DNA from 2 places in the Pseudobacillus sp. 179-B 2D1 NHS genome. Region 1 is predicted to be linked to the other one. Evidence: predicted binding sites of a transcription regulator. Region 1 holds the regulator's gene; the other holds the start of a gene.
The links. The regulator LexA, encoded in region 1, represses DNA repair genes until DNA is damaged. The targets are predictions, from matches to a motif close to CGAACATATGTTCG.
Positions count from the first base shown of each region.

Region 2: a site for LexA is predicted at 6,706-6,719, ahead of ACH0BF_RS16390 (YolD-like family protein). Genes of this name have one in related genera too.

Region 1 covers NZ_JBIQDP010000040.1:2,875-19,665, forward strand. The annotation lists gene kynU (kynureninase) at 84-1,370, shown strand; gene lexA (transcriptional repressor LexA) at 1,632-2,249, opposite strand; gene yneA (cell division suppressor protein YneA) at 2,405-2,728, shown strand; gene ACH0BF_RS23500 (YneB family resolvase-like protein) at 2,735-3,391, shown strand; gene ACH0BF_RS23505 (DUF896 domain-containing protein) at 3,503-3,736, shown strand; gene tkt (transketolase) at 3,880-5,886, shown strand; gene sirA (sporulation inhibitor of replication protein SirA) at 6,083-6,529, shown strand; gene ACH0BF_RS23520 (YneF family protein) at 6,610-6,825, shown strand; gene ACH0BF_RS23525 (aspartyl-phosphate phosphatase Spo0E family protein) at 6,917-7,108, opposite strand; gene ACH0BF_RS23530 (cytochrome c biogenesis CcdA family protein) at 7,318-8,025, shown strand; gene ACH0BF_RS23535 (response regulator) at 8,122-8,481, shown strand; gene ACH0BF_RS23540 (CcdC family protein) at 8,572-9,060, shown strand; gene ACH0BF_RS23545 (DUF2621 domain-containing protein) at 9,096-9,521, opposite strand; gene ACH0BF_RS23550 (exonuclease SbcCD subunit D) at 9,733-10,878, shown strand; gene ACH0BF_RS23555 (AAA family ATPase) at 10,875-14,015, shown strand; gene ACH0BF_RS23560 (SCO family protein) at 14,142-14,735, shown strand; gene ACH0BF_RS23565 (hypothetical protein) at 14,977-15,156, shown strand; gene ACH0BF_RS23570 (PucR family transcriptional regulator) at 15,394-16,659, shown strand; gene ald (alanine dehydrogenase) at 16,763-16,791, shown strand, end outside.
Region 2 covers NZ_JBIQDP010000017.1:8,758-25,548, reverse strand. The annotation lists gene ACH0BF_RS16430 (sensor histidine kinase) at 1-715, shown strand, start outside; gene ACH0BF_RS16425 (response regulator) at 722-1,393, shown strand; gene ACH0BF_RS16420 (hypothetical protein) at 1,426-1,767, shown strand; gene ACH0BF_RS16415 (helix-turn-helix domain-containing protein) at 1,748-2,725, shown strand; gene ACH0BF_RS16410 (HD-GYP domain-containing protein) at 3,068-3,727, shown strand; gene ACH0BF_RS16405 (hypothetical protein) at 3,781-4,206, shown strand; gene ACH0BF_RS16400 (hypothetical protein) at 4,268-4,954, shown strand; gene ACH0BF_RS16395 (Y-family DNA polymerase) at 5,059-6,333, opposite strand; gene ACH0BF_RS16390 (YolD-like family protein) at 6,323-6,661, opposite strand; gene ACH0BF_RS16385 (thermonuclease family protein) at 7,238-7,975, shown strand; gene ACH0BF_RS16380 (KOW motif-containing protein) at 8,027-8,650, shown strand; gene ACH0BF_RS16375 (hypothetical protein) at 8,885-9,181, shown strand; gene ACH0BF_RS16370 (hypothetical protein) at 9,181-9,681, shown strand; gene ACH0BF_RS16365 (immunoglobulin-like domain-containing protein) at 9,777-10,211, opposite strand; gene ACH0BF_RS16360 (hypothetical protein) at 10,825-11,202, shown strand; gene ACH0BF_RS16355 (DUF3238 domain-containing protein) at 11,519-11,812, opposite strand; gene ACH0BF_RS16350 (hypothetical protein) at 11,778-12,206, shown strand; gene ACH0BF_RS16345 (hypothetical protein) at 12,304-12,624, shown strand; gene ACH0BF_RS16340 (hypothetical protein) at 12,915-13,889, shown strand; gene ACH0BF_RS16335 (hypothetical protein) at 14,050-14,463, shown strand; gene ACH0BF_RS16330 (hypothetical protein) at 14,851-15,354, shown strand; gene ACH0BF_RS16325 (hypothetical protein) at 15,351-15,680, shown strand; gene ACH0BF_RS16320 (S-layer homology domain-containing protein) at 16,117-16,788, shown strand.

The sequences.
Region 1 (16,791 bases):
TTTAAGAATAAGTGACGGGCTAATCATTTATCGTTATAGTAGAAATTGGAAGAATGAATATAGAGAATAGAGGGGATGGACAAATGGGTAAAAAGCAGTTTGATTCTTCTCGGGAATATGCCTGCAAGCTTGATCAACAGGATGAGCTGGCATCCTTTCGCAACGAATTTTATATTCAAGAAGGAATCATTTATCTCGATGGTAATTCGTTAGGATTACTGTCCAGACGATCAGAGAAATCGTTGTTAGAGTTGCTAGATTCGTGGAAGCAGTTCGGAATTGATGGGTGGACAGAAGGGGGTTATCCTTGGTATGACCTCTCGGAGCGGCTTGGTGGGAAGCTGGCATCGTTAGTTGGGGCACGGCCTGAGGAGGTAATAGTGACTGGTTCCACAACAACGAATCTGCATCAGATGATTGCCACCTTTTATGAGCCGGAAGGCAAACGAACAAAAATACTGGCAGACGAACTTACGTTTCCTTCTGATATCTATGCGCTACGAAGCCAGATTCAGCTGAAAGGCTATCATCCGGAGGATCACTTGATTCGCGTACAAAGCCGCGATGGGCGTCTTATTGAAGAAGAAGATGTGATTGAAGCAATGACAGAAGAGGTGGCTTTAATCGTCTTGCCGAGCATCCTTTACCGGAGCGGGCAAATTCTTGACATAAAGCGCATAACGAAAGAAGCCCATAAACGCAATATTTTAATTGGCTTCGACCTGTGTCATTCAATTGGAGCAATTGAACACCAATTGAACGAATGGGAAGTAGACTTTGCGGTTTGGTGCCATTATAAATATTTAAATAGCGGTCCGGGCAGTGCCGGTGGATTATATGTAAATAAAAAACATTTTGGCAAGCTGCCAGGTCTTGCCGGATGGTTTGGTTCGAACAAAGAGAAACAATTTGATATGGAGCATACGTTCATGCCGGCAGAAGCGGCAGGAGCCTATCAGATCGGCACACCTCATATATTAAGTATTGCTCCATTGATCGGTTCACTCCAACTCTTTGAAGAGGCGGGTATAGAGAACCTCCGAAAAAAGTCTTTATGTATGACGCGTTATATGATCGAGCTCACTTCAGAAGAACTGAGCGAAGCCGGTTTTAAGATAGGGAATCCCTTGGAAGACAAGAGACGGGGCGGACACATTTATTTGGAGCATAAAGAAGCTGCACGGATTTGTAAAGCGTTAAAAGTGAATGGAGTTATTCCAGATTTTCGAGCTCCTCATGGGATCAGGCTTGCTCCAGTCCCTTTATATAACACGTATGAAGAAGTGTGGAAGGCGGTGCAGATTTTAAAGAAGATTATGAAGGAGGAACAATATAAACAGTTTGAGAATGAACGTGGCATTATTGCGTAAGTGGGGAACTCAATCATCAATTTTTTCTGCCTCTGGCCTATAAAGGTCCAGGGGTTTTTGGTGGTTGAAGAGACTCTGACTCTCTTGCTTTTAATCTAGCAATGGAACTTTCGATTGTTGTTCGGTGAATGGCTTTTCTCATTAAACAATCATATCTTCTTTAGGCTCGTCATATGATAGGTTAACTGCTATTCTATTACTCTTGCAAAAAAGTTAAAACTCCTTTCCGCACAATAGAGCAGAAAGGAGTTTGTCCAGCAGTTAATGGATATCCCGGTAGACGCCAATCACTTTGCCAAGGATAGTAGCAGACGACAGAATAATTGGTTCCATGGATGAATTTTCAGGTTGAAGGCGAATAAAGTCTTTTTCTTTAAAAAAGCGTTTAACGGTGGCTTCGTTTTCCTCGGTCATCGCTACAACTATTTCGCCATTTTTGGCTGTCTGTTGCTGGCGTACGACGACATAATCACCATTTAGAATGCCGGCTTCAATCATACTGTCGCCCATGATTTCCAGCATAAATACATTGTCATCGGCAGGTGCAAGCCGCTCCGGTAAAGGAAAATATTCTTCAATATTTTCGATGGCGGTAATAGGCATTCCGGCTGTTACTTTCCCGATTAATGGCACACTTACTACTTTTTGTCTCGGTACGCTTTCTTCCAATTCCAATATTTCGATCGCGCGTGGTTTCGTTGGATCGCGGCGGATCAGTCCTTTGCTCTCCAGACGAGAAAGATGGCCATGGACAGTGGAGCTGGATGCCAATCCAACTGCTTCCCCGATCTCGCGCACGGAAGGAGGATAGCCTTTTGCTTTAACTTCAAGCTTGATGAAGTCCAAAATATCTTGCTGCCTCTTCGATAATTTTGTCATTTGTCTGCACCTCTTAGATTATCTCTTTTCTGTATTATAACATGTCACTTTTTAGGATACAAACATAAGTTCGAATGAAATCTTGACTCAAACAAATGTTCCTATTAAAATAAAGATAAATATACGAACGAGTATTCGCTTGAAGGGGATGTTGAATGATGAAAGTGTTTGTTAAAAAGAATTCTTTTGTTCTGTTATTTATGGCTGTTACAATTATGGCAGGAAGCATGCTGATCTTTAATGTGAGTGAGAAACGTCTTCCTTACGAAGAAATCACCGTACGGGAAGGGGACTCTCTCTGGAGCATTGCCAGACAGTATAATAACAGCAAGGAAATGGAAGAAGAGGACTTTATCATGTGGATACAAAAAGAGAACAAGCTGCATTCCGTTAAAATATTACCGGGAGACACTCTCGTTATTCCCATTACTTCGCATTCATCTCATACTGGCGGCCAGATCGCTTTTAAAGGAGAGTAATTTCAAGTGAAAGCTATTATATATTGCCGTGTAAGCACAAAAAAAGAAACACAGGAAACGTCGCTTCAACGGCAAGAGGAAGAACTGCTCAGCCTTGCCTTCCGAAAAGGATATGAAGTGGCAGCGGTGATTAAAGAGCAAGTGAGTGGCTATGAATTAGATCGGCCGGGAATGCTTGATTTGCTAGATCTAGTGAAAAAGGAATCGATTGATGCTGTACTGATTCAGGATGAAACACGAATTGGACGAGGCAATGCTAAAATTGCTTTGCTGCACTGCTTGTTTAAAGAAGGAGTAAAAGTATTTAGCATCGCTGATGATGGAGAGCTGCAGCTGTCAGAATCAGATTCAATGGTTATTCAAATTGTTAGCATGGTAGAAGAATACCAGCGGAAGATTCATAATTTAAAAATCAAGCGAGGAATGAAACGGGCGGTAGAAAACGGTTTTCGACCTGAAGACAATTTAAAGAATAGAGGAAACCCAGCCGGAAGAGAGAGGAAGGAAGTGCCGATGGAAGAAATTGTCCGTCTACGCCGCAATAACCTTACTTTCGAAGAAATAGCTGCTACTTTAAACGGCTTTGGTTATCGGGTATCTAAGGCGACAGTTCACAGACGATTTAAAGAGTATGCTGAACAGGCGGATAAAGATCTTGAATAGGCATCTTTCTTGTTTATTCCTTTCCCTTTTAATAAAATAAAGGCAAGAATATATTAAAGAAAAAGAAAGGAGAGTCTGCTGATTTATAACGAATTGGCAGTAACCCCATCTATGCTTTCTCAAGATAAACTAGCTCGTATTAATGAGCTTTCCAAGAAATCAAAAACTGAAGGGCTGTCCGCAGAGGAACAAGCAGAGCAGACAAGCCTGCGCCAAGAATACTTACGTGCTTTTCGCTCGTCCATGAAAAATACAGTGGAATCGGTGCGTATTTTTGATCCTGAAGGCAATGAAGTGACACCTGAAAAAATTAAAGACATTCAAAAACGTAAAAGAATGCATTAATGAGCCGGCAAACGCTGGCTTTTTTATATGGAGTAAACGGAAAAGAAAATGACAAATAATAGATCTTCTCAGACATCTTGTATATTTTGATAAAGACCTATATATTAAGAAGGAACAATATTTGTAAGGAAAGGGAGTTTTCCATGTTTGATACAGTTGATCAATTAGCAGTGAATACGATCCGCACACTTTCTATAGATGCGATTGAAAAAGCGAATTCTGGGCATCCGGGTCTGCCGATGGGAGCTGCTCCAATGGCTTATACATTGTGGAGCCGTTACATGAACCACAACCCGAAAAATTCAAAATGGTTTAACCGTGACCGTTTCGTTTTGTCAGCAGGACACGGGTCTATGCTGTTATATAGCCTTCTGCATTTATCGGGCTATGATTTATCAATGGATGAAATTAAAAATTTCCGCCAATGGGGCAGTAAAACACCAGGACATCCAGAATACGGACACACGGACGGTGTAGAAGCAACGACCGGACCTCTTGGCCAAGGGATTGCCATGGCAGTTGGAATGGCAATGGCGGAGAGACACTTAGCTGCCGTCTATAATAAGGACCAATATAGCGTAGTCAACCATTATACATACACACTTTGCGGTGATGGAGACTTAATGGAAGGTGTGGCTTCCGAAGCTGCTTCCCTTGCAGGTCATCTAAAGCTCGGCCGGTTAATTGCTTTATATGATTCCAATGATATTTCTCTTGATGGCGATCTTGATAAGTCCTTCTCTGAAAGTGTGAAAGACCGCTTTAAAGCCTATGGGTGGCAGTATCTCCGTGTTGAAGATGGAAATGACATGGAAGAGATCTCCAGAGCGATTGAAGAAGCGCAAAAAGACGAATCACGGCCAACACTGATTGAAGTAAAAACAGTTATCGGATATGGCTCACCTAATAAATCCGGTAAGTCAGACGTACATGGAGCGCCGCTTGGCGAAGATGAAATGAAGCTGACAAAAGAGTATTACAAATGGACATTTGAGCAGGATTTTCACGTGCCTGAGGAAGTATACGGCCGTTTTGAAGAACTGATTGTTCAAAAAGGCCAAGCTGTTGAGCAGGATTGGAACCAGCTGTTTGAAGAATATAAAAAGCAATTCCCTGAACTTGGCCAGCAGCTTCAGGCTGCGATAAACGGAGAGTTAGCCGAAGGATGGGACAAAGATATCCCATCTTACGAAGAAGGTAAATCGTTAGCAAGCCGGGCTTCATCAGGAGAAGTATTAAATGCGATTGCAAAGAACCTTCCAACTTTCATCGGCGGATCTGCTGATTTGGCCGGCTCTAATAAAACAACCATAAAAAATGAAAAAGACTTCTCGCCTGTTGCTTATGAAGGCCGCAACATTTGGTTTGGCGTACGGGAATTTGCAATGGGAGCGGCGATGAACGGAATGGCGCTTCACGGCGGTCTGCAAGTGTTCGGCGGAACATTCTTCGTATTCTCCGATTACGTACGTCCGGCGATCCGTCTATCAGCTTTGATGGGGCTGCCTGTTACTTATGTGTTTACTCATGATAGTATTGCGGTGGGAGAAGACGGACCGACGCATGAGCCGATTGAGCATTTATCCGCTCTTCGCTCCATGCCGAATCTTTCGGTTGTCCGCCCGGCGGATGCGAATGAGACAGCTGCTGCTTGGAAGTTAGCTGTTTCTTCGGAATCAACACCGACTGTGCTTGTGCTGACTCGTCAAAACTTGCCGACTATTCGAGGCACTTCCGAAACAGCGACAGAAGGAGTGTCAAAAGGGGCTTATGTTATTTCAGCAGCCGAAAAAGAGCAGGCAGACTTGCTGTTGCTGGCTACCGGATCGGAAGTGAGCTTAGCGGTGGAAGCACAAAAAGCTCTCCAGCAGGAAGGCATCCATGCGTCTGTTGTCAGCATGCCGTCATGGGATCGCTTTGAGAAACAAAGTCAGGAATATAAGCGCTCTGTTCTTCCAAAAGAAGTGAAAAAGCGCCTTGCGATTGAAATGGGCTCTTCCCTTGGATGGGAACGTTACACAGGAGATGAAGGCGAGATTATCGCTATTGACCGATTTGGCGCTTCCGCTCCTGGAAATAAAGTAATGACTGAATATGGTTTTACAGTTGAACATGTAGTTTCACGGGCAAAAGAACTGTTCAATAAATAAGAAGATACATGAGAAAGGCTGGGGTAGCTGTAAAGCAACCCCGGCTTTTTTTGTGTTGAAAAGTGAGTATAGATTTGAATCGCGTGCCATTCTGATCCAATCGACAAAACTAGTGAACGTTTTTTCCAAAATTCAACAACCTTGACGATGGTTCTTTCTTATAATAAGGAAAAGGACAAGCAGGAGGTAAAAGTAAATGAGAAGCTATCAAATTTACTGGATTGGAGAAGAATTCGCTCATTATTTTTACGGGCGTGAACAGAACTTTTTTCAGTTATTTTTTGAAAGCTCTATCGGACAAAAAAGTGAGAAGAATATAGTGGAAAAACAAATTCAATATATTACAAAAGAATTTTCGATGCGATCCCTCGCCTCTATTTTGAAAGAAGCATTAATGGGTAAAGACAGCTTTGCGGTTGAAAAAAACAACCTTTTTACGATTGAACTTCCAGAAAAGAAGGGGAAAGCCGTTTTGTCCGCTGAGGCGAAATGCCTTCACTTGAAGGCACGGGGAAGTTACGAAGCGGAGACCGTTTTCTTTTATTCCTTAAAAAAGTTGAATGCTTGTCTCTTCGCTGTTGATTTCGAACGAAAGAATTATGGCTGGCTCGAGCCGATCAGGAAAGAAAATTTATTTAAGTAAAGAAAATTTCTCTTTCATGTTGTATAATATCCTTTGGTTTAGTAAACTTTTAGTAGACGACATGAAGGAGGAAGTAGTATATGTGGTATGTACTCGTCGGGATTCTGGCTCTGATTGCCGGAGTTGCGCTTGGATTTTTTATAGCCCGTAAATACATGATGGACTATTTAAAAAAGAATCCGCCAATTAATGAACAAATGCTGCGAATGATGATGATGCAGATGGGCCAAAAGCCTTCGCAGAAAAAAATAAATCAAATGATGGCACAAATGAACAAGCAATTTGATAATAAATAAACGGCGCTCGGTTATTGAGTGCTTTTATTTTTTAGATTTTGTAAAAATAAGCATAAAAATGAGCAGATGTTTTTGGGACTCTGCTCATTTTTTAATTAGGTACTTGTTTTTGATAAAGAGGGACCGAAGAATGAACGTATTTGCGATCGTAGTCATTTAACAAAAGATCAAGCTCTTGGCTGCATTTAACGGCAAGCGGAGAGTTTAATCCTTTAACAGTGACAATGTGAAATAGCTCCAACCGCTTTTTCTCTATAGCATCCAATAAGTCGTCTTTATGCACGGCGGAAAGTCCTTTCTATGCAATAATAGGTCAGTGTTCGTTGGTTTCTCTAGTATACCCAATCTTTTACTTTTTTTCAAAAACAAAGTTACTTTAAATTGAGGGATTTCCTTTTTCCGGAAGGATGAGGACACAAATTATTCATATCTCTTTCTTTCGATTCCTGCTTGAAACTTTGTTACAATATCAATGAAAGGCAGGAGGTTTGATTGAACGATCTTAACTTTTTATTAGCTTTTGGAGCAGGGTTTCTCAGTTTTATTTCACCATGCTGCTTGCCTCTCTATCCCGCATTTCTTTCTTATATTACGGGCATGAGCGTTAGTGAATTAAAAAATGAGAATAAAATGCTGCAAAAAAGAAGTTTGCTGCATACGTTGTTTTTTCTGCTCGGTTTTTCTTTAATATTTATATCATTGGGGTTTGCTTCGACTGTTATCGGCAATATACTGGCGCAGTACCAGGATTTAATTAGACAGATTGGTGCCATCTTTATTGTATTTTTTGGTTTAATTGTGACAGGTATTTTGCAGCCGAAATTTTTGATGACAGAACGGCGGCTTGAATTCAAAAATCGTCCGAGCGGCTATCTGGGCTCCTTGTTAATCGGCCTCGCTTTCGCTGCAGGTTGGACACCGTGTACTGGGCCTATTTTATTGTCAGTTTTTGCTCTTGCGGCAAGCAATCCGGGATCAGGACTTTTATATATGATTGCTTATACGCTAGGATTTTCTATTCCGTTCTTTATACTTTCTTTCTTTATCGGCCGCATGAAATGGATTCGCACCCACAGTGGAATCATTATGAAGGTTGGCGGTTATATTATGATTGTCATGGGAGTCGTACTTTTCTTTGATTGGATGACAAAAATTATTATTTTCTTAAGCCCGTTGTTTGGCGGCTTTACTGGATTTTAACTTTATCTATTGATTGCCTTCTTTTGTGTAAACAGGTATATTTAGGATAAAGACATATGTTACATTATTTTCCAGACAAGAGGGGGCATCAGGCCAGTGGCAGGGGTATTAGTTGTGGACGATACAAAATTTATGAGAGTGACACTGATAGATATGTTGACGAATTTGCGCCATCAGGTTTTAGGGGAGGCTGAAAACGGGGAAGAAGCGGTACGACAATATCGAAAACTAAGGCCAGACATCGTTATTATGGACATTACCATGCCTATTATGAATGGTATTAAAGCATCGAAACGAATCTTATCAGAATTTCCTCAAGCAAAAATTATCATTTGCTCAGCGATGGGGCAGCAAAAGATGGTAATGGAAGCGATTGAAGCGGGAGCAAAAGACTTCGTTACTAAGCCCTTTGATGAGGTTCGGGTAAATGAGGCATTACGCCGTTTAATAGATTAAGCTGTTTTGAACGGAGGCGGCTTTTGTCTTTTCCAAAAAAATTGATTATAATAACTAAGCAAATGTAAAAGATAAGGAATGATGAAGATGATGCTTGTTGCTTCATCCGTTTTAGCAGTAATCATGGGAATTACAGTGATATTTGTTCGTATGAAGGCCTCTAAGAAACCGACATCGGCCAATAAAATTATGCTCCCTCCGCTCTTTATGAGCACAGGAGCGCTTATGTTTGTTATACCGGAGTTTCGGGTCACGTTTATGGAGTTGTTGGAAGCCGTAGTTGTAGGGATGTTATTTTCGATCTTATTAATTAAAACTTCAAATTTTGAAATTCGTAATGATGATATTTATTTAAAGCGCTCAAAAGCGTTTCCTATTATTTTAATTACCCTGCTAATCGTTCGGATCGTCGGCAAGGTTGTGCTGAGTTCAACGATTCATCTTGGCCAATTAAGCGGAATGTTTTTCCTTCTTGCTTTTTCAATGATCATCCCATGGCGCATTGCTATGTACAGACAATATCGAAGCTTGCGGACTAAATTAGATCAAGATTCACTTGGTGGAAATCCGCTTTCATGAAAAAAAGAGCTTGCGTTTGATGCCGCAAGCTCTTTTTAAAATAAATGTTCGTAAGGAGTTAAATCCATCTTCATTTCGTTTAATTTCTTACGCAAAAACTTATGATCCCTCTTTGGAGTAGCAATGATATAACCTCGTATTACTAAATCCTGCGTAATCTTTCCCGCTTTTTCTTTTAATGCTAATTCACCGATTTTTCCAGCGATTTTTTGACGAGCCACATCCCGGAAAAGTTCAGGAACGGGACTGACGAGTTCTTCCAATAGTTCTTTTTCCGGCTTCTTCCACATGCTTCTTGTCTGATCAACATAATATTCTTCCCAGTCCATATCTGATTTTCCATCTGCTTTTGGCAGCCGTTTTAAAAACTTGCGAAACATAAAAAATCCGCCGATCGCGAAACTGCCGACCAGAATAATTACCCACAAAAGGATGAAATAAGAAAACCAACCTTGCAGCATGATGCCAACCTCCAAGTCTTTCTTCTATCGCTACTAATTATAGACAAAGGAGAAAATGGATACAACAGTTAATGATGATCCTATCATTTTAGCGTAAAAAGGCTTCATAATAATTAAGATTTACTATTTAGCTATTTGTAAAGAAAAGCAATTTGCTTTCTTTATAATTTCCTATACTATGAAAAGAGAGACTTTATTAGAGGTGACAGAAGTGAAATTTATACATACAGCAGACTGGCACTTAGGCAAGCTCGTTCATGGAGTCTATATGACAGAAGAGCAGCGTGAGGTTTTACATCAGTTTGTAAAAATAGTAGAAGATGAGAAGCCGGATGCCGTTGTCATAGCCGGTGACCTATATGATCGATCTGTACCGCCAACAAGCGCTGTAGAGCTGTTAAATGAGATGCTTTTCAAAATTAATGTGGAGCTGGAGACACCGATTGTAGCCATTTCTGGGAACCATGATAGTTCAGAACGTCTTTCATTTGGTTCCTCCTGGTTTCAGAATAGCCAGTTTTATTTGAAAGGAAAGGTGGACGATCAATTTTCACCTGTCCGGATTAATGGGGTTAACTTTTACTGTGTTCCTTATGCAGAACCGGGCACAATCCGGCAGCTGCTTGGTGACAGTTCGATTCATACCCATCAAGATGCCATGAAGTGCCTAATAGGCAAGCTGGAAAAAGAGATGGACTATAGAGAAGTGAACATATTTGTCGGCCATGCCTTTGTTCTCGGTGGAAAGACAACAGAGTCGGAAAGAACGTTGTCGGTGGGCGGATCCGGCTGTATAGATGCTGGATTGTTTGCTCCTTTCCATTATACGGCGCTCGGTCATTTACATAGTCCGGATGCGATAAAACATGAGAAGGTACGCTATTCGGGCTCTCTGCTGAAATATTCGTTTTCCGAGGTAAATCAGCGCAAGAGCATTTCGATTGTGACTGTTGATGAAAAGGGAGCGCTCTCTATAGAAGAAAAAACACTCCGTCCAAAGAGAGATATGCGCTCATTGGAGGGAACGATGGAGGAGCTGCTTGACCCTGCCCGCGTTCAAAAGGAAGCGGCAGAAGATTATTTAAAAGTGACTCTTCTTGACCGTGGAGCAATTATTGACCCGATGGGCAAGCTTCGGCAAGCTTATCCAAATATTCTTCATTTAGAGAGGAAAATTGATGTGATTGATCAGCGCAAAAAAGAAAGCTATGGAATGAAACGGGAAGAGAAAAAGTCTGATCTTGCCCTTTTTGCTGATTTTTACAGTCAGATGACAACAGATAGTTTCACAAATGAAAAAAGAAAAGTGATAGAGAGAGTTATTCATGAGGCACAGCTGGAGGCGAATCAAAAATGAAGCCAGTCAAATTAATCATGCAGGCATTTGGCCCTTATGCGGGAAGGGAAGAGATTGATTTCAGGCAACTGGAGAATCGGACCATGTTTGTCATTTCAGGAAAAACCGGCTCAGGAAAAACAACTATTTTTGATGGGATTAGCTTTGCCATATACGGCCGGGCAAGTGGAGAAGAGAGAACGGGAAGCGATCTGCGCAGCCAGTTTGCCGCAGACAGCCTGTTAACAGAGGTATCGCTCGAATTCTCTTTGAAGGGACGCAATTATCTGATTTACCGCTCTCCCCAGCAGGAAAAGAGAAAAGAGCGCGGGGAAGGGTTTCGGACTATTACTGCAAAAGCAGAACTCTATGAAATCGATGACAGTGGAGAGAGAAAACTGATTGCAGCAAATGTCCGAGAAGTGGACGAAAAGGTAAAAGAAATTATCCAGCTTGATGCGAATCAATTTAGACAAATATTGATGATTCCCCAGGGCGAGTTCAGAAAGCTGCTCGTTTCCGACAGCAAAGAGAAGGAGAAAGTGCTGCAACGCTTGTTTCACACTCAATTTTATAAATTGATAGAAGACAAGTTAAAGCACCAGGCAGATGAATTAGCGAAGAAAGTGGAAAGTGGGCAAAAAGAACGAGCGCAATTATTGGACAGCATCGAACCCGCCACCGACAAAATGAGCGAACTGCTTGAGCAAGATCCTCGAAACGAGGCAGCCATTCTTTCACAATTAAAAGTAGATATTGATTTTCTGTCGGAAAAGTTAGTGGGAATGAAAGAGGAAATTGAACAACAACAAAATGCACGCGATGAATTAACCCGAAATATTCATCAGACAAAGCACATTATCCAGCAAATCGCCCGCAAAGATGAGCTGGAGGAAGAGAAAAAAGGATTAGAAGCTAGAACGCCTGAAATCGCCGAAAAAACAAAAGAAATTGAATGGGCAGAGAAGGCAAAGAACTTAGGGCACCAGGAAGACTTGTGCATGCAGTTAAAGAAACATCTGGATGAAGATGTAAAAAGGGCAGAAGAATCAAGCATAACATTTATCAATCATCAAAGAGCCCTGGAAAAAGCTGAACAGCAGTGGCAAGAGGAAAATGGCAGAGAAGCAGAGCGGAAAGAAGCGGCCGATAGGCTGAACAAGCTGATTGCGCTTAGAGAATCGGTCTATTCCCTGGATGCGGAAAAAGCGATGTTAAACCGCTTGAATGTCCAAGTGAAAGCATGTGAAAAGAAGCGGGAAACACTCTCTGCACAGTCCGTACAAATAGAAACAAGAATAGAAAAGCTGGAAGAGGAGCTGTCTTCCCTCGATCGCTGGCAGCAAATTGTTTACGATGAAGAGAAGAACGGCTATCAGGCTGAAGCCCAAATAAAGCTGATTGAGAAGATTAGTAAAATAACTGAGCGGATCAAACATTTGAAAGAGCAGGAGCAAAACCAGCAACATCTAACTAAGGAAAAAAAGGAAGGGCTAGAAGCTGCCGCGATGAATGTGAAAAAGCTTGAAGAAAGCTGGCAGAAACAACAGGCAGGCATGTTGGCGCAGTCTCTTATTGCTGGAGAGCCATGTGCTGTTTGTGGTTCCACTCATCATCCATCTCCGGCAAAAGCTCATGCTGATGCTCCGGAGAAAGAAGAAATTGAAGCGGCCAAAAAGGTGTCAGCACAAGCTGAAAAAGAACAGCATGAAGCTGCCCGTGAGCTGGCTCGTATTCAAATTCATTTACAGAAGGAAGAAGAAGTATTAAACGAGCTCTTGCAGGAAACGAAAGAGCTTCATTTAAAAGTGGATTGGTCAAATATAGACGGCCAAAAAGCACAGCTGGTTTCTATTCAGGCAGCTGCCGAGCGAGCTATTCAGCAAGCGAATGAAAAGCTGCAGCAAAAGAAGGCATGGACTGAAGAACGAAACCGTCTGAATGTACAATGGAAAGAGCTGCGTGCTGAGTTAGCAGCATGTCAGCAAGAAGAACTAGAAGCGCGTGAATTATATGCTGGCAAGCAGTCACATGTAGACGAATTGTTAAAGAACATTCCGGTGCCGCTTCAGCAAAAAGAAGCGTATGAACAGGCGGTCGAGCAAGCTGAAGAAACGAGGCAGCGTTTGGAGGAACAGTTGGCGGCAGCCTTAAAAAGAAAGCAGGCTGCAGAAACAGCGCTTGCAGCTGTTGAAGCAGGCTTACAGGAGATACAAAGTACAATTGCTCAGCAAAAAGAACGCTTAGATGCTGAACGAGCGCGTTTTAAACAATTGATGGAGCAAAATGGATTTGCTGATTTTAAGCACTATTCAGCAAGCAAAAGGACGGAAGCAGAATTAAAGAAATTGCAACAGGAGATCCATTCCTTTCACGAGCATTTTCGCTCCGTATCCGATCTATTGAAGGAATTTACAGAAAGCCTAATGGGCATTGAAAAGCCGGATCTTGCCTCATTAATCACAAAAAAAGCTGAAATTGAGGAGCAGATAGCTGCGAAAGATAAGGAGCGGCTTGCTCTTAACCATTTAATCAGCAGCTGTCAGCGCATCGTAGGAAGAGTGGCAGCTGTGAATGAGCATTTACAAGATTTGGAGAAAGACTATAGCTTAATCGGTCATCTTTATGAGATCACGCACGGCAAAAATGTGCATAAATTAACATTTGAACGATATGTGCTAGCTGCTTTTCTTGATGATATTCTTGTTGTGGCAAATGAGCGGCTCGTAAAAATGACTGGTGGGCGTTACACGATGCACCGCAAAACAGATCGGGCAAAAGGAAATGCTCAAAGCGGTTTGGAGTTGTTAATTTTTGACCAGTATACTGGCCAGGAACGGCACGTAAAAACATTGTCGGGGGGCGAAAGCTTTAAGGCGGCACTTGCGCTTGCTCTCGGCTTGGCGGAGATCGTCCAGCAATATGCAGGTGGGGTATCGTTGGAAACAATGTTTATTGATGAAGGGTTTGGTACGCTTGATCCCGAATCGTTAGACCAGGCGATTGAAGCGTTAATGGAGATTCAGGACTCCGGACGGCTCGTTGGTGTAATCTCTCATGTGCCCGAGCTAAAGGAAAGAATTGATGCCCGGCTCGAAGTTATATCATCGCAAAGTGGCAGTCATACACAATTTCAATTAGCGCTCTCCTCCACATAACTAGCATAAATAGGCAGGCGTGTTCATAAATTATTCAAGATAACCAATCGCCTGCCGTTGTATTTGTTGGATATATACAATAACATTATTTTAGATTTACTAGACTATTGCAGGAGGGAAAATAAATTGAATTATTCGCGCTCTTTTTTAGTGATTGCAGCGCTTTCGGTTATTTTGCTCGTAGCTGGCTGCGGCAAAAGTAATTTTGAAAGCAACATGGATGTCGAAATGCAAGACTTTGAGCATACGAACCAAAACAATAAAAAAGTCAGCTTAGAGGACTTAAAGGGAAAAGTATGGCTCGCTGACTTAATTTTTACTAGCTGCACAACGGTTTGCCAACCGATGACAAAGAATATGGCGGATCTGCAAAAGATGCTTAAAAAAGAAGGTGTAGAGGACTATCGTATCGTATCGTTTAGCGTCGATCCAGAGGTTGATACACCTGATAAGTTAAAAGAATACATTTCTCATTTTGAGGTGGATGAAAAGAAATGGGACTTGCTGACGGGGTATGATCCAGAATACATCCGTGATTTTGCGGAAAAGAATCTGCAAACATTGGCCGTTCCCGATCCTAATTCCAATCAAGTCACTCACGGTACAAGCTTTTATTTAGTGAATAAAGAAGGAAAAGTAGTAAAAAATTATAGCGGAGCAGAAGAAGTTCCATTTGAAGAAATTGTTCAAGATGTTAAGACGCTGGTTGACGAAAAATAAGATCTTTTAGGTAAAGAAGGATGTTCTAGCGATTAGAGCATCCTTTCGTTTTTCCTCACTCCTTTTATTTGTTGGTAAGTGAAACGATAAATGGGTAAAAAGTAAGGAATAAAATAAAAACAAGACTTGACTTTAAAAAATTAACAAAAAATTCACAATCATTTAATTGATTTTTTGGTCTTTTTTGGGTAAGATAATTACACAGAAGTTTTTCTGAAAATTTAAAAAAGGGGTGAATTTTATGAACTACGGTATTTACAAGTTCGGATCTTTCAATCAAATCAAGTGCGAATGCGGGTGGGAAGGAGTCCGCGCTGACTTGAAGAAAGCATTTGTTGTTCTCGAACAAACGAAGTGCGGCTCCATTTTTGATGCAGAAGATGTGTATATTTGCCCGAACTGCGATTCTCGAAAATATTAATAATCTCCCGATCACTAGCCTTCTAGTATTCATTTCCCATTTGCCTGCCAATTTAGTAGATTGTCTGCTAATCTTATAATTTCAGCCTTTTAAACGGAGTATGCCAATTCCCGGCAGCTCCGTTTTCCTGTTAAAGGAGAAAATATATTGTTAAGCACAGTTTTCTGTCAGTTAATGGACAATAAATTAAAAATAGCTTTCAAGCAACGCGGTCTAATAATATAATGTTGGTACAGAATGAAATTAAAGAAAGAAAGTGGTTATATGGAAAAAGTAACTGGAAATTTCTTCTCCAAGGAATATGAATCCCTTGAAGTGCTTGCTGATTTAATTAGTGAAGAACTGGAATGTCCGATTACAATAGAAGATGACAATCACCGTATCATTGCCTATAGCCGACACGAAGATGAAGTTGATCCTGTCAGGATTGCAACCATTATGCGCAGGCGTGTGCCGGAAAATGTTATTAATAGCTTGTGGAAAGTAGGAGCGATACCAAAGCTGTTCGAAACAGAGGAGCCGGTTACAGTTCCTAGGATTGACCAGGTGGGGATCAGGGAGCGCGTGGCGATTTCAGTGCGTAAGAATAAAGAAGTTGTCGGCTTTATTTGGGCGCATCCGCGTAAGCCGTTCAATGAAGAGAAAATCATGATTTTAAAGGAAGCAGCAAAAGCGGTAAAAAATCAGCTTATTCAGCGCCAGAAACAGAAAACGGAAACTGAAAAGAATTATGAAGAACTTTTTTGGAAACTGCTGACCGGTCACTTTACAAGGCTTAGAGATTTAGAACAAGTAAATGAACGTTACAATTTAGTGCTGAAGGGTGCGTTGGCAGTCGTGATTTTAGACTTTTTACAGCCAATTAGCCAGCCAGTCGAACGCCAAACCAGTTACTTAGTAGAAACCATGCAACAGCTGCCCATCATAGCAAGGACCTTTGATAACGGGCAGTTAATTCTGCTAGTGAGGCTGCCAGAGAAAGAGACAGAACAGGCCATTGGTGATTTTACCAATAATCTCATCAACAAAATCAAAGAACGTCAGCAAATTACAGGGATTATTGCCGCTTCAGGAAGCGTAACTAATAATCCGCTGGAGCTTGCCCGAAGCTATCAGGAGGCACTTTATGTACTGAAGGTGAAACAGCAGTTCTCATTAGCTGCCGCTTCTATTTTTAGCTACGATAAGCTTGGCGTGTTTCAATTTATCGAAGATTTGGCTGCGATCAGAAAACAATCTGGTTATACCAATCCGGCCATTGAAAAATTAAGCCAATATGACCGCGATCATCATGCCAACTTGCAGGAAACTATTTTTGTGTTCCTACATCATGATGGAAACATGAATGATGCAGCTAAAGCGTTACATATTCATGCCAATACGCTTGCTTACCGACTGAAAAGGATATCTGAAATAGCTGGGATCAATTTAAAAGATGCAAACCAAAAAATTACTTTGTATCTAGATTTACTCATTAAACAATTAGAGGAGGAAAGTTTGTAAAAAATCACAAAAACATCTCTTTGAATTTTTTATTTACAATGATGAATTGACCGGAAAATTAGCATAATATAGACGTATATTGAAAAGAAGAGGAGATGTTCAAATGATTATTGGTATTCCTAAGGAAATTAA
Region 2 (16,791 bases), on a different contig from region 1:
AGATATGAAAGAATTTGGTGCAGCTCTAGAACACGCGCAGACAAAACAAGTATTTGCTTTGCAAATTATGAAGGCACAAGAGGAAGAAAGAAAAAAACTATCTCGTGAAATTCATGATGGGCCGGCTCAAATGTTAGCCAATGTACTAATTCGATCTGAGTTGATAGAAAGGCTTTGGACTGAGAAGGGTGTTGAGTATGCATTTGAAGAAATTCGACACATGAAGAAAACTGTCCGTTCTACCTTATCAGAGGTACGACAAATTATTTATAATTTACGCCCAATGGCTCTTGATGATCTAGGGCTATTTCCAACACTAAAAAAGTACTTAAAAACAACAAATGATTATATTAAGGAAAGCGGAAAGGGCACGTCTATTGAGTTTATCAATCTAGGAATGGAGAAAAGGCTGCCAGGAGAAATAGAAGTGGCTTTATTTCGATTGGTACAAGAGAGTGTGCAAAACGCGATTAAACATGCTAGCGCTAGTCTGATTCAAGTTAAGGTTGAAATGAAGACAGATAGAATTATTTGTCTAATAAAAGATGATGGTACAGGATTTAATGTCCAAGAGAAAAGTGTAGACAGTTTTGGAATCATGGGGATGCAAGAGAGGACTGATCTATTAAATGGAAAGATTACAATTCAATCTAAAATTAAACAAGGTACAACTGTTTTAATTTCAGTACCTTTAGAAGAGTATAAAGAAAGGTGACAAAAAATGACAAGCAGCATTATTCTAATTGATGATCATCAACTATTTAGAGAAGGCATACGCCGTATTATTGAGTTTGAAGATAACTTTGAAATTTTAGCAGAAGGTAATAATGGAGTGGAAGCATTGACTCTCTATCAAGAGCATCGTCCTGATATTATTCTATTAGATATAAACATGCCTATCTTAAATGGAGTAGAAGCCACCAAAGAAATCATGAAAAGGGATCCTAACGCAAAAATAGCGATTCTTTCTTTTCATGATGATGAAAGTTACGTTACCCATGTACTTCAAGCAGGAGCAGTTGGCTATATGTTAAAAGACATGGGGGCAGCTGATCTAATAAGGGCTTTAAATATCATTCTAGATGGTGGATCTTTCTTACATCCAAGAATAACAAAAAACGTTCTTGAAGATTATCGTCGAATATCAATACACAAAACTGGTTTTAGACAAAAAGAGGTAGCAAGACCATTTCATCTTTTAACCCCGCGTGAATGTGACATATTGCAGCTATTAGCTGACGGCAAAAGTAATCGTGCAATAGGAGAGCATCTTGATATAAGTGATAAAACGGTTAAAAATCATGTAAGTAGTGTCCTGCAAAAAATGAATGTAAACGACCGAACACAAGCTGTAGTAAGCGCTATCAAAAAGGGATGGGTGGAAGTACGATAAGGTTCTATACTTACATAAAGGGGAAAGAAAAAATGAACAAAGAATTGAAAAACAAAGAGAACTTCACACATGAAAAGAGTAGATTTTATAAATTATCAAAAGTAGAAAGAGACTGGATTTATAATCTGCTTAGAGAGAGGTATCTACATGAATTAAAGGAACCGAGTATAGTCTTACCTCAAAAAGTAAGAGACTCTATCTTAGAAGTAATATATAAAAAGGTTATAAGAAGAGGGTTACCTATCTCTTATCATGAATTGAAAATCTTTTATTGTTCCGAAATTCCATCTTTTATAAGAGAGTATAGGCAGCTTAATAGAACTAATTCCCCTTTCACTGGAGGAGAGGTACCACATGTCAGTTTACCAACCTAAGGGCTATACAATTGAAGAAGCAGCTACTATTTTAAATAAATCAAAATCCACTATTTATAAATACATAAAAGAAGGAAAGCTTACACTTCTTACTTACTGGGAAAAACGAGGAATGCGATTGCTTTCTAAAAAAGATGTTGAAAATTTAGCTAAAGAACAAAAAGATGAAAAACTGGGCTGGACCACAGCAGAGACAGCTCAGTTTCTTGGTCTTTCCCGCTCGACCATTCAGCACTTTATTCACGAAGGGCAATTGCCAGCTATAAAGGGGAAAATGCAAGGGAAAGATGCCTATTACATTAAGGAAGAGGATGTTCGTATATTTGGCAAAAAGCATGAAAGATATATACGAAGGGAATACATCAAAAGGCGTCCTTTCTATGATCGAGAGCATAATATCGCTTTGTATCAAAGATTTTCATCTCCTTCAATTAATGAAGCCAGATTAATTTGGGATAAAAAGAAGAAGTGGCAATTTATGATTCTCCCTACTCGTGAGATATTGTCATTTCATGAAGGGATTTATAGACATCTTTTAACTCCAGACTACGCTCTAACTTACGGTGAACAAATTGGTCATCCTGGCTTGGCTACAGCGACCCTTCCACTTGATCATCCGCTTACTTTTCAATGGATAGATATAATTTATCAGCAAAGTGATCTTGCTAACATTTATTTTGAATTTGACGCAGTATCTCCAACAATGCTTACCATAAAGTTAAAAAATACAGTATTTGAGAACGTATCCCTGCAACTCAGTAGTTTTTTAAAAGAGAGAATAGAAGAAGGGAGAATAGAAGTCACAGGTAAACAGGTGTTAATTGAATCCGGTATGGATCTCATGACCATACAACTGCCTTCTAAGTTAAAGGAGAAAATTCGACAAAAAGCAGAGAAAGAGAAGACTAATATGCAAAAAGTAGTGTTGAATATATTGGATGAACATTTAATTGATTAATCATACTATCGGTAAATATAAATAGACGATTTACGTTTGTGTCTTTTTTGTGACAGCATTCAATTAGAGATAAATCAAAATAAAAATTGGCCCTTGCGGAATCAGCAAATCGCCACATAATTCCTGTTGAAGAGATAAGCGCAAAATAAGAGCAAACTCTTACTATTTAAAGTCTTCTGGGATTAAAAACAATATTATTCTTACATACACGTTTCCACCCCTTTAATTATTCTCAGAATCAGGTGTTGAAACAAAGATTCCCTAGATAACAGACTTGATTATAGAAATCCTGAAGTAAGAGGGTTCTCTTGTGAAAACACAGAGAAGGGGTCGAGTAACTCGATGATTAACTTGTATATTCAAAGCATTATGGATGAAACCAAGAAGTGCAAAGAACGATTTACCCTTTATCAAGAATTGCATCGTAGAAAAGATATATTTCACCATTCTGTGAATGTAATGATGTTTAGTTTAATGATTGGAAAAAGGCTAAAGCTAAACCATCAACAGATGATGAATTTAGGTGCAGCTGCTTTATTTCATGATGTTGGAAAGCTAGATATTGAAGATTGTATTCTTTACAAACCTGGAAGATTAAGCGACGATGAATACAGAATTATCAAAATGCATAGCGAGCTTGGCTATAATCGCTTAATGGCATTAAAAGATGAAAAGAAAAATATATTAAGTACTGTTGCTCTGCAACACCATGAACGGAATGATGGAAGCGGCTACCCTCAAGCATTAAAAACAAATAAAATTCACCCCTTATCGAAAATCGTTGCTATTGTAGATGTGTATGATGCATTAACCGAAGAAAGAGTTTATAGAAAACGTTCGTTTACATCTGAAGAAGCAATGTCTATTTTGAGAAAAGGAAGCGGTATCCAATTTGAGTCAGATTACTTAGCAGCGTTTTCTCAAGCTCTTCGTAGCAATATAGTGAAAACAAATCCTTATGGAGCATTGTTGGAAGCTGTAAGAAAGAGGCGGGCCATATAAGATTTTTAAAACATTCATCATGATAAAAGAAATCAAAGGATGGTGGAGGGATTATGCCATGTGTTCAACTAGATGAAATTAAACTGCTAGACGACCTATCTTCTTTAGCAGATAAAAATCGATTTTTATCATGGGTAAGGGAACAAGAAATTGAGAAGAAGGTAAGTGAAACTTGTTCATGGACTTGTCTATTAAAAGGACGACATTTTGCGGAACGCGATAATGACATTATGCCTTATTCGGACCACCTTAGTATTTATGAACGTTTAGACGGTTCTAGGGTTTTAGTGTCCCAGCCTTATCAAGATACAAAGACAATTGCCCTTTCCACAGAATTAACGAATTGGCTTAGGGAAAGGGGCTTGATATTGACATTATTAACTGCAGACCAATCTTGGCATATGCCAGGGAGCACTATTCTATTTCAAGTAGAAATCGATGATATTAATACTTATGTAAATTACTTCTATAATAAATAAAGACCTATTAAACAGATTGCTCTAGAGATCAAATTTATGATATCCGAAGGTGGAAGTAAAAGTGAACATTCATTTCATTGAAGAACCTCTACTCATGTGTGCTCTTGTTGGAAAAAGGGTTTATATGAGTCCAAAAGAAAAGGAAATTTGGAATTTTTATAAGGAACATAGGTATGACTTTGATATTAAGGGCTATCAAGAAGGAGCTGAACCAAGAAGTTTGGGGCGTCACCTTTTTACCGCTCTTACTTACGATGCTTTAGAGTGTATTAAGAGAACGCAGGAACATGGGGAAATGGAAGAGAAACGCCGACTCTTTCAGCCTATATATGACTCTTTTAAGGAACAATTTCCCGAGGAGTATGAGCGTGCATTAAATGAATTGCGTTTTATTGTATCTGAAACGCAACAAGAAATAAAAAAAGCCGGAGAAAATACAATCCCCTTGTGGCGCCAACTGTCAAAGAATGAGAAAAATCAAGGGGTGTATGCTGGAATGAATCCAGTGACCTTGGATACGAATATCCTTTCTTCCTTTTCTTACCGGGATAACATCAATGAAAAATATAGTAATCAAACTCACTGGTCAGACTTAACACTTAAGAGAAAGATTTCAACGGAATTTATACTCATACACTCCAAATATGTTACCTTAGCGCCATTAGGTGCTGATGAGAGTGAGGTAATTATTTATAATCCAACCCAAATAATAAGACTCAGCTCTAATGAAGGCTCAATCCTGGAATAAACGTAAAGAATCGTAATCTTCTATGTCAATAAAATAACAGGCTGGCACGTACTTTATGTGTGCCGGCCTGTTATCAGTATACGATTAATTTTCTTTTCTTCTTCTTAGCCTTTATGTCCTCCAATTGTATTAGCTCTTTTTAAGAATGTTCCTGCTGGTAGCAGGCTGTGCGCCCAAAAGATTGAACTTTTCCCAAAACGGAACCTAATTTCGTCCATTGCTTCATCAAGTGCATGTTTTTTCTCCAATTCTTCATTAGTACTAAATAAATCTATTTGTTCGTACAAGGCAGGTTCCAATTTGCCGCATACCACAAAAATTTGTCGGACTGGCTGTCCTCTCCAATGCTTCTTAAACAGTTTTTCAAATTGAGTATTTAGGTCTTTTGTGCAATTTGTATGTCGAGGCAGCTGCATTTGATGTTTAAATCCTCTCTCTTCAATGTCCCTAGAATAACTAATAGCAAGAGCAATTTTCCCTGCTGATACACGGTGCGAACGAAGTCTCATAGCTACTTCATCGACCATTTCATGAATCACAATCAAAATCTCTCGCTCATTATAATAATCACGCATTAAAATTTGGCTCTTGGAATAGGATTTTGACTTTGTTTCTACCTTTTCCGATAAGATCGTATAGTCTACACCCCATGAATGATAAAACATTTGTAAACCCAATACTCCAAATTTTTCTTTCAGCTTATATTTATCAGCATGGGCAAGATCATACACAGAATTAATACCCATGCTTTGTAATCTAGTTATGTATCCGCTTGAAATACCCCACATATCTTTTAAATTAGGGATCTTCCATACAGTGTCTTTGATATTATCGTATGACCAGTATGCTAAGCCGTTAGCGGCATTTTTAGCCTGATTATCGAGTGCTAGCTTCGAAAGAAGAGGATTATCTCCAATTCCGATAGTGACAATAAGCTTTAACTCTTTAAAAATGGTTCTCTGTATCTTATGAGCAATTTCAAATTTATCACCAAATAATTTCTCAGATGCAGTAACATCAATCAATGCTTCATCAATCGAATAGACGTGTAAGTCGTCGTCAGAAACAAATCGCTTATATATATTCATAATCATATTGTTAACCTTTAAGTATAACTTCATTGAAGGCTCTACTATGATTAAGCGTGGATCATTCGGGATTGAATAAGCTCTGGAGCCAGTATTTATACCAAATTCCCTTTTTACCAGAGGAGATGAGGCTAACACTACCGCACCAGGCCGTTGTTTATTTGCAACAACAACGATATATGCATCAAGTGGATGGATTTTACGCCTTACCGCCTCAACACTCGCAAAAAAAGATTTTACATCTACACAAAGTATAGACCTTTTAGGAAGAGTACTGTAATCAATGTCCATTCCTTTCACCATCATTGGAAGCCAAATCTATGGAGACAATATCAGCAATAGGAATTTTACCGGTACCAGAAAGGTGTAAGTAATTTTTGTCAACCAAGGATTCAACTATACCTATCACATTAAAATAGGGGCGGCCGAAGGTATTTAACCTGACAGTAATGGGTACTTTTAAATGAAAAGATTCTTCTACAATCCGATTAAACTGCTCTTTTTCTTGCTCATCAATATAATGGGCTTCCTTAAGAATATCCTTTTTTTGCAACTCCTCAGAATGCTCGGATAACAAGAGCCCTCTCCATTTCATCATTTTGCGGTCATTATATAACATCTAAAACGCCTCCTAGAACACCAGTTCTTTTTATTGTAATTATACGAACTTATGTTCCGATACGCAAATGATTTTTGAGCATTAAGAGGTTTGTCGAAAAGTTTAGCTTGCCATTTATGTCCCAGCTGCGCACCTTTCTTGCCACTTTTAAACTTTTTCTACTGTCTCCATTTAAATTTGAGTTGGTTTCGTTTTCTGCATATTGTTAATCAAATGTAGGTTTGAAATAAGGGAGTACTGCTTATAAAAAAGTCGTGTGCTTCACGTAAATAGAAACAATAGTGTAAATATCCATTCTCCTTCCACAAGAGATTTTTTAATTTTATATATCAACAATTTTCTTTAACAAGGCTTTATGATAAGCTGTATATATTGGAGTATTTTTTTCTTTTTTCTTTTTAATTTTTTTATCAAAAATCAAACATACGCCCTTTGGGTTGTGAAGACAATGTATTTTCAATGCATTGTTTTACCAATCCAAAGGGCTTTTTTGTGTTTTGCACAGGAAGGAGAGATAGACGAGCTATTTAGAGAGGACTGAGACTATTAATTATTAAAAACAATGGAGGAGAAAACATGAAGAATTTTTTAAAGCAAAAAATGTGGAAAAAGAAGAGACGGATAACAAAAAAGAAATCTATATTTACGAGCCTTTGTATCATCATTTTATTAATGATTGGGAGCGGTTGCTATCCAGTTAAGAATAATCTAAAAGAGGACCGATCCAGCCCTCCTGACCGCCTTTTTGCTAGCATACAGACTATATCGGATGGCGACACAGTAACGGTTAGAGCTGAATCAAATTATGTCCATCCCGAAGAAAATCTCTCTATTAAGAAGGGAAGTCTATTAAAGGTTCGCCTACTTTTATTAGATACACCGGAGTCTGTTGGTCCAAATGCAGGAATGCCTTTTGGTAAAGAAGCAAGTGATTTTGCTAAGAGAACACTCAGCAATAAAACTGTGGAACTTGAATTTGATGAAGGAGAAAAGAAAGATCACTATGGTCGATATTTGGCTTATCTGTATGTGGATGGGAAGAGTTTTCAAGAAATGGTCTTACGTGAAGGTATGGGCATTGTCCGCTATGTCCAGGAGCCAAACACTAGATACTTACAAGAGTTTTTAAACGCTGAAAAAGAAGCAAGTGAACAAAACAAAGGGGTTTGGTCCTTACCGGATTATGCCGTCTCCCAAGTGGGATATAACGAAGTTACCGGGAACGGCCTGTCAAACTCATTTAAAGAAGATATATCCAAAGATAACATAATGGATTTTTTTAAGGAAGCTGCAATTGATTGGCTTAAAAATTAATCATTACTACTAAAAGGATTACGACCATAATAAATCAGGAGGAGTAATTAAATGACTCAATCTTTACTAACAGCTTTAGAAATCTTAAAAAAAGAAGTACCACAGAAAGACTCAAATACAAAAAGAATAGAAGTGGGCAAAATCAACCGTAACATCGCATTTGAGATTCGTATGGATAAAACAAAGGAAAATAATTACCATTTAATTGTTGTAGAATACACTCCAAAAATAGGTGAAACAAGAAACCTTAAAGGTCATGGTTTAAATAATGCACCTATCACTGAGATTCATGACCGAATAGTAGAGTTAAAGGATGCATATGCAGATGTTGCATTTGAAGTAGGGGATCAAGTAAAGGTTATAAGTGGAAAGTACGCTGGTCATATAGGTGAAGTAATCGAAGTTCAACGATCTTATAAAGAATTAGACCCCTATGGAGTTAATTTTGCAGAGGAAGGCCTGTTAACGATAGAAGATTCTATAAGAAACACCACATGGAATTATGAGTTCGATGGATATACCTTAAGATTACACTATCCGGAAAAAGACTATGGATCTTTTATTACAAAGGCTCGTATTACAACATCTATTTTCTATGCTTACTATTACACTGTTAAACTTTCGGAAACAAATATTGCTCTTACACATAAGGGCTTAAAGAAATATGAAGATTGAATAAATATATTAGAAGACCATTTGTTTTACAGGAGGATACTTAATGTGTCCTTCTTTTTTTAGTATTGTATAAATTTCTCTCTTTACAAATTTAAAAAACTCCACATGATTACTATGAATGTTTATTTATTGAAATTCGTGTATCCAGTATTTCAAGCTATTGCCAATAAGAGATTAACTAGCTGCCGTATGGTGGATAGTTTTAGGTATATAGAGTGACAAGAGGTGAGCAGAGTGGAAGAAAATAAAATGCTAGATTATGCGAACGATTTAACCGAGGAGATAAAACATGCAGTTGAAAACGGTGAAGAGGAATTAATAGTTAGTCAGAAAGATGCTACAGTCCTTGATTGGCTAGTTGAACAAGCAAAAAGAGCAGAAATGTATAAGCATGCTTTAATGCTTATTGGTGCCAAACTTGAGCCCCCCGCAAGTTTTATTGCAAATATGGCCTTACTGGAAGCAGACCAAAGGTTTGATGCTTCCGTAACAAACCAAACTAATGATGTGATATTGAAGGAGGAAAAATAATGGAACAGACAATAGAGAAACTGAAAGAGCAAGCCCGAAAATCATCATCAGGAGAAACCGGTGATCAAAGAGCCGAAGACCTTGAAAGTTATTTAAGAAACAAGTTAAGAGAATATTCCACCGCTCTAAATATCCCTCAAGAGGTCATTCTAGAAGCCTGGGAAAAACAGCGAGATTATAGCGCTATTAATTACTATCAGGAAGCTAATCAACCGTCCATTGATGCAGACAAAGTTAAGATTTTTGAAACTGTTGAAGATATGTTGAAGGCAATAGGAGAAAAGCAATTTAGATGCCCTGGTTGCGAAGGCATTTCATCAAATCCATATAAGTGTAATAGTGGGAAGGAAGTTCAGAAAAAACCATGTGATTGGAAAGTTTATGGTTTTTTTGGAGACTTAGGAAAAGGTATTCATGTATTCTGCAAAGATAAAATGAAAGGAGAGACTATATTTATGCCTTTATCTTGGGAAAGTAATTATGTCACTGTTCGTGGATAAAGCCTAAAATTAATTTGCTGCGTTTCTGACACATACTTTGAAATAGTTCAGATAATAATTGATTTAAAAGAGAAAGAACCAGCAGCAGTTCTCTCTCATTCTACAACTTTAAATGGAGCAGCAAGTTCGCCAATAGTAGCCCGATATTCACCTGGCGTAAGCTTATATTTTAGATCATTTACATTAAGATCTAGAGATGACAATTTATTTGGAGGATGAATAATACCTTGCTCTGTGAAAGATTCTGCTTTCATGGGCACTGTACGCCATATGCCTTCTACTTTTTTTTCAAGAAAAACGTGAGCACCAGTCATATATTCTTCATTACTGTCATTTTGAATTTCAACAGTGATCGTCTTAACTGAAATTGGATATTCCGCTTTTTCAGTTTTGATAGTAACACCATTTTCCGATTCGGAACGTTTTTGAGCAGGGGATTTTTCTAGGTTTGAGTCGTTCGTTTGGCATCCAGTAAAAACAAGAAGTAAGGATATAAAACAAAACACAATGAATGAATATTTTTTGATCACTAAAAACACCTCCTACCTTTATTGTACCAATAATTGGATGGAGAATCAGTAAAAGAAGTTGATGAACAGTACGTGAATGAAGTGTAACATCTACTCTTTATGTTATTGACACTTGTTGTTTATTAAAGGTGGTATTTTTATTGGAGAAATTTATTAATTGTCCCAAGTGTTTTTGTGTTAGATTGCATATCAATGGAAAATGTCAGACTTGTGGTTCTATTAAGGGAGAAAGCAAAAGTAATAATGCCAGTGATAGATATATTCAAAAAGATGATTTCTCAAATTCTCTATTGAATCCTTTGAATCCACTTTCATCTTTTAGTCCTACTAATAATGACTAAAATTAATCTGTATTTCATTGATAAAATGCAAACAATCATAGTTTAAATGAATAGATAAATTCCTTGCTTTGAAAAAGGAAAGAGAGGAAGGGAAAATTCTTATGCGATGCCCTAAATGTAAGGAAAAGATGATTATGAATTCAGAACAAGCTATTAAATCCGAGGGAAAAGTCATCTACAGCTTTACTTGTTTGAGTTGTGAGACTAAAAAATAAGAACTGGTAATCTTGATCTTTGGGAGCTACACATACAATCAAAGGGAGAGAAAAGGAATGTCAAAACTTAAAGAAATAAAGGAAAACTTAGCTTTTGCAACAGAGACTGAGGGAGAAGAATATGCTCATACAAGCCTCAATAAAGAGCAAATTAATTGGCTCATACAAGAGGTAGAGAAATATTCAATAAAAGAAGATAGGACGGAAGAAAGATCGGATCATCCTATAATAAAAGTGGCCAAACGCGAAGTGAGCATAACCAGGAGCCGCTCAGTTCCTAATGAAGTACCTACCGTCAATTTACCAGTTGAACATGCTGTCTGGTTAATTCATCAATCAGAAAAGGCTTTACTTTTTGAAGAGTCGAAATGTAATACAGTCGATCCACAATTAAGCTTGGCGAGCACAAATGGCATTGCCAAATTGGACCAATGACTTAATGGTCGGTCCAGTTCGGCTGGAACACACACATACTCAGGAATCCATGATGTGTAAAATGAAGCTTGTTAAAAAGATTAATTGTTTTAAGGGAGCTGTCCAAACGGGTAGCTTCTTTCTTCTTAATGTGATAACTCTGCTCCCATGATTGTCTTATAGAAGAAACTCGACTACATTCATCAGTAAAGAGGGTCTTTTTATGAAAAATTAGAATCCGCATTTGACTTAACTTACCTTATAAAGTATGGTTAAAAAGGAAAAAACAACCTATTTAGCGGAAAAAATACCCAATAGTTGTTAACGCCTAAAATGGTTATTTTTCTAAGTTTTTATCAACCGATTTATCCATCACACCGCCTAGTAAAAGTGGAGTATCACCAGGCCCAGGAAGTCGAGACCACACTTTCTTTGGAGATTGGCCATCAATTTTCTTCCATAACTCATATGCAGGAAATCCATCATGTTTTCCAGTTAAGCGCATAATTCCACTTCGAGTAATTTTTATTGTGAATTTATAATCAATATTAGGTGCATCTGGTTGCAATTCATGAACGAAAGGAAGTGCCTTTAAATTGAGAAAGATGTCTTTGTTTGCAATCCTAATCATTATACTTATGTTAAGTGCATGTTCATCTGAACCCCCGCCCATTACAAAAGAATCTGTAGAAAAAAAAACAAAAGAAAACTTTACGAAAGAAGAAGTAAAAAACATATTTGGTGAACCGAAAATAATTACAAATGATAAAAAATACGAAATTTGGTTATATGACAGTAAAGAAACTGACAAAAGCCCTGAAACTGTAGAATTCGATCCAGCGTTCCTTCCATTTGATAAAATTTTAAGTGAAGATATCGAATATGTACTCGAAGTCATGCTACTGGATGACAAAGCGCTTCAATTCTCTTATTTCTATAAGAAAGATAACAACGTCTGGGTGTACAGAACGAATGGAGATAAAAAGTCTGCAATTGACGAACAGGCAACGACCCTTGATGAATAATAAAAGATTCCCTATAGGGTAGACACGCAAAAGCGTCACTGTTTAGTGATATACATAAAAAAACGTACTGACTTCATGTATGAGGAGAGGGAAGATTATGGCTCGTATTCGGGAATGGGTTACAGAAGCAAGGTGTATAGATTGTGGAGGAATATACAAAATAGATCCTTATTATCCATTGAAGAAAAGATGCAAACCGTGTTCTAAAGCGTATAGGAAAAGAGTTAAGCGTATTGATAGAGTGCAAATCATTTCTTTTCTTATCTTTCCTTTAGGCATTTTAATGTACTTTCTTTGGAAAGATAATAAGCCACACTTAGCAAAACCAGCGTTAGAAGCTGCTTTAGTTCCTATTTACATATTGAGTGGTATTTTTCTGTTCCTTTTTCTTCTTTATATAATAATTAGTTTAGCTTGAATTTATTTAATCTTTTTTATAGGCTCTTTTCGTTATCAGAAAGCTGTTGCTCTAATCAATCTTTTTTATAAAGCTACAATCTCATCTATATTACTAAAGTGCAGAAGTATCCTGTCTTACTACCTGTAAAATATTCAAGCAAAGTGAGCCATATAAGGAGCCGCTCGACATTTAAAAATTACGACAATCCTTGCATCATTGCTACAGTTGCACATATATCTGATATTCTAACAGGAGGGGGCTTAGCACCTCCTGTTTTTTATTACATTCTTAAGAGGGTGGAGTCTAAGATGAGGTATGATAAAACCTTACTAAAGCACATAGCGAAAGAGAACAATGAATATTTCACTTCCGTTTCGATATGGAATAGTTATGCAGGAAAGCATCAACTTCCTAGAGCAAGAACATTTGCTTATCATTTTGGATCATGGAATATAGCAAAGAAAGAGATTTTTGGTGATAATGTACCAGTTGGAGCAAGATTCGAACCCTCCTTTACCGAAGAAGAGTTAATACAAATCGCCAAAGAACATAGCTCCTACTTTCAAAAGCAGAAAGATTGGAATTTTTTTGCGTCGGAAAAGGATTTGCTCAGTAGCAAAGTCTATATGCATAAATTTAACGGTTGGAATGAAGCAAAAATAAAAATCTTTGGTTCCGAGAGGCCGCTCTTCCGGAACCTTTACACCAAAGAACAACTTGTCATGATTGCCAGAAAGCATAGCACTTATTTTACTAGCCAAAATACATGGAGTCGCTATGCTGCTCAGCACGGTTTACCGAATGCTCATGTTTTTATAAATCATTTTAATAGTTGGAATGAGGCAAAGGATAGTATATTTCAAGAAAGTAAGGCGGTCCTTCAGCAAAAAAGGTCGTTTTCTAAAGAAAACTTAATCGAGACTGCGAAAAAATATCAAGATCACTTTACCTCTATAAAAGCATGGGATTCATTTGCTGTTCAACATGACTTACTAAGAAGTGGTGTCTTTATAAAGCATTTTCAAAGCTGGAACCATGCAAAAAAACAAATATTCAACGACGCAGCAGCAATTCTAAAGCGCCAGTCAATTAGAAAGTATTCCAGTGACCAATTAATTGGAATTGCTTTAAAGCACTTTAACCATTTTAATTTAAAAATATCAGAGTGGAATCACTATGCGAAAGATCATCAACTTCCAACGGGAAGCACATTCTGTATCCACTTCAGCACCTGGGAAACAGCTCAAGAGGTTGTGAGGTCAGCAAAGGATAACAGGAAGTAATTCCTCATACTTGTTCTACCCTTTTTACATAAAAGGCTTCTAGTCTGTAAATATATTTCAATTATACAAAAGTATTGAATTTAAGGTTAATTATCCCTTTACAAATCGTGAGAGAACCAACATCATATCTATAACCACTGAAATAAAGGAGGCGTTATACATGAATCAATTTGTCATCGTGATAATGGTATTAATAGGTATTTCCCTGCTATGGGGAGTGATTAAGACCTACTTGTGGTTTTTTAAAGAAGATCCCTCTTTAAAAAAGCGTAATAGAGAAGGTATTGATACCTATAGTTTTGAAAACAGAAGGAGAAGTGGCCATTCTATCCCACAGCAAGAAAAGAGACAAAAGGAATTCTATAAACAAAAAAGGGAGTCTGATTCTCAACAAGTAGATCCTTTATACTCCGTAACACCATTGTGGACGGACAACCATGATAATAGGTCAGGAAGTTGTTCAGATATGCTTTCCCATAAATCGTCGTCTCATACTCATTACCAGGACAGCGGATCTTATGACTCATCTTCGCATTCATCAAGTAGTGATTCTGGTGGGGGAGGCTGCGACTGAAGCTCCGCATTGAGTAAACAAACATTTAGTAAATATCAGCAAGGTCTGGTTGTGTCTATGTATGTAAGTGATTGCAGTTCATATAGAAATTTAGTACACTCAACATAGAAGTATTTTCTTTTTTTCTTTTTAATTTACCAAAACAACAATAATTACAAGCCCATCGGGTGATTTGATCAACAGCTTCTGTTTAGCTGTTTTTGAATAATCATCCCGATGGGCTTTTTGTTGTTGAAAAATAAATATAGGGGGATTGCATAATAAAAACTATTTAAATCCGTAAAGTTTCATTTTATATGAAAAATTATTTTGAGAGAAAAGTAAACAAAGTAGGCTATCAGAATGGTTAGTTAAACAATCAGATTATAATCGAAAGGAAGATATGAAATGGAAAACAAGAGACTAGCAAACACAGAGGCAGAATTTTTATTAGGTTATGTAAAAGGAGAAGATACAATTTTAATACATGATAACCCGGTACAAATTAGTGCGTTTATTTTGAAGTATCACATGCAAAATGTGATCATTACCGATGTATTTGATCAACAATTAATAGCAACCTCGATGGGATTTCTTATGTCTTGTTCTAACCAGGAGTATTTAGCCAAATATTTACTCCCTGTTTTGGTTCCAATGCAAAGGGGAGAAAAGGAAATTCCTAATTTTGAACCGTATGTTATTAAAATTGAGCTAATTAAACAACTTATCAATAACCCTACACTGGAAAGAGCAGAAGATATTCAATTAAAATTGGAAGATTACGAATATGAGGAAGAAATGCTGCGGCTTAACCCTGTAATTGTTGCTTTAGAAGAAGGGAAAGAGAAAGAAGCCTTAAGTCTTTTAAACCAACTTCTTGCAGATGTGCAACGAGGGGAGCGTTTACAGTGAACAAGTGGAATAACTTTGAAACATTAGAGCATTATCAAGGACATATTTGGATCGGTAAAACATTTAAAAAAGAAAATAGAGGAAATATCTGTGTGCTTCAAAATGGAGATTTTCGAGTCCTGGGTTACGTTTCACCCGAAATGCTAGCAGATAAAGATTTGAAAAAATTAATTTATGACACTGTTGAATCGAGGGGAACAATATGGATGTTAGAAGATGAGAGCTTAATAACTTGTTCTGTTTGTGGCCACTCTTACAAAGAAGAAAAAGTTAATGTCGTTGATTATGTAGATGATGTTTGTGTGGATTGCGAAAAGACTTACTAATTATTTAGGCTATTAACATTAGTCGATATAGATAAATTTTTAGTTGAACATACAAATTAAGGAGGAAAAGCAATGAAATACCCAACATATGAAGAAATAAAAGCAGAACAAGAAATGATTGAGAAAGCCGAATTAGAAAATTGGCAAATAGCAAATAATATCAACCCATATGACTATGAAGATGAATGATCCACTTACCAAAGAAGAAATGTAAAAAATAGATTAAACCGCGAACAAGATGAGATATCCTTTCTTGCTCGCGGTTTTTAAATTATATACTTAAAACATAATTAGGTAAATAGTCTTGAATTCCAACAAGCCGAGCAAAGAAAAAATCCTTATGCTATGATATAGAAGTTAAAACTAAATACTTATTTTGCTAATATTATAGTATTTTATATACAAAGGACCATTTTACCAAAAGGAGAGAAAAGCATTGAAGAATAAAGTAACAAAAACTATGATTGCAGGTATCTTGGCTGGAGGAGTATTTACAGCGTCTTTTAGCAATACTTCAGCAGCTACTTTTACTGATGTATCAGACAGATATATTGAAGCGGTAACCTATCTCCACAATAATCATATTGTATCAGGGCTATCGGAAACGAAATTTGGAGTACAAGAACCTATAAAGCGTGTCGATAGTGCAATCATGATTGCCAAAATTAGAAATCTCATTCCTGAACAGGCAGCAAAAACTTCTAAATTTACTGATGTACCAACAAGGGGAATACCAGCAGTAGAAGTACTTCGTTCATTGGGGATCATTAATGGAAAGACTACCTCATTATTCGGTGCAAATGATACACTTACACGTGGTGAAGCGGCTCTCATTCTTGTTAATGCTTATGATTTATCCCCGGTGAATGAGAGTACGACAAAATTTTCTGATGTATCTCCACGCTATCTATCAGCTGTTAATACATTAGTTGCTAATGGAATATCTAACGGAAAGACCAAAACAAAGTTCGGAACTGCAGATCAGCTCACTAGAGGAGAGCTCGCGATCATGTTATACAACTTAGAAAAATTAAAAAGGGAAGACGGAGGAAACTCTAATACCCCAGACGATCAGGCTCCTGAAGTAGAAGATATTATAGTTAATTGAGAG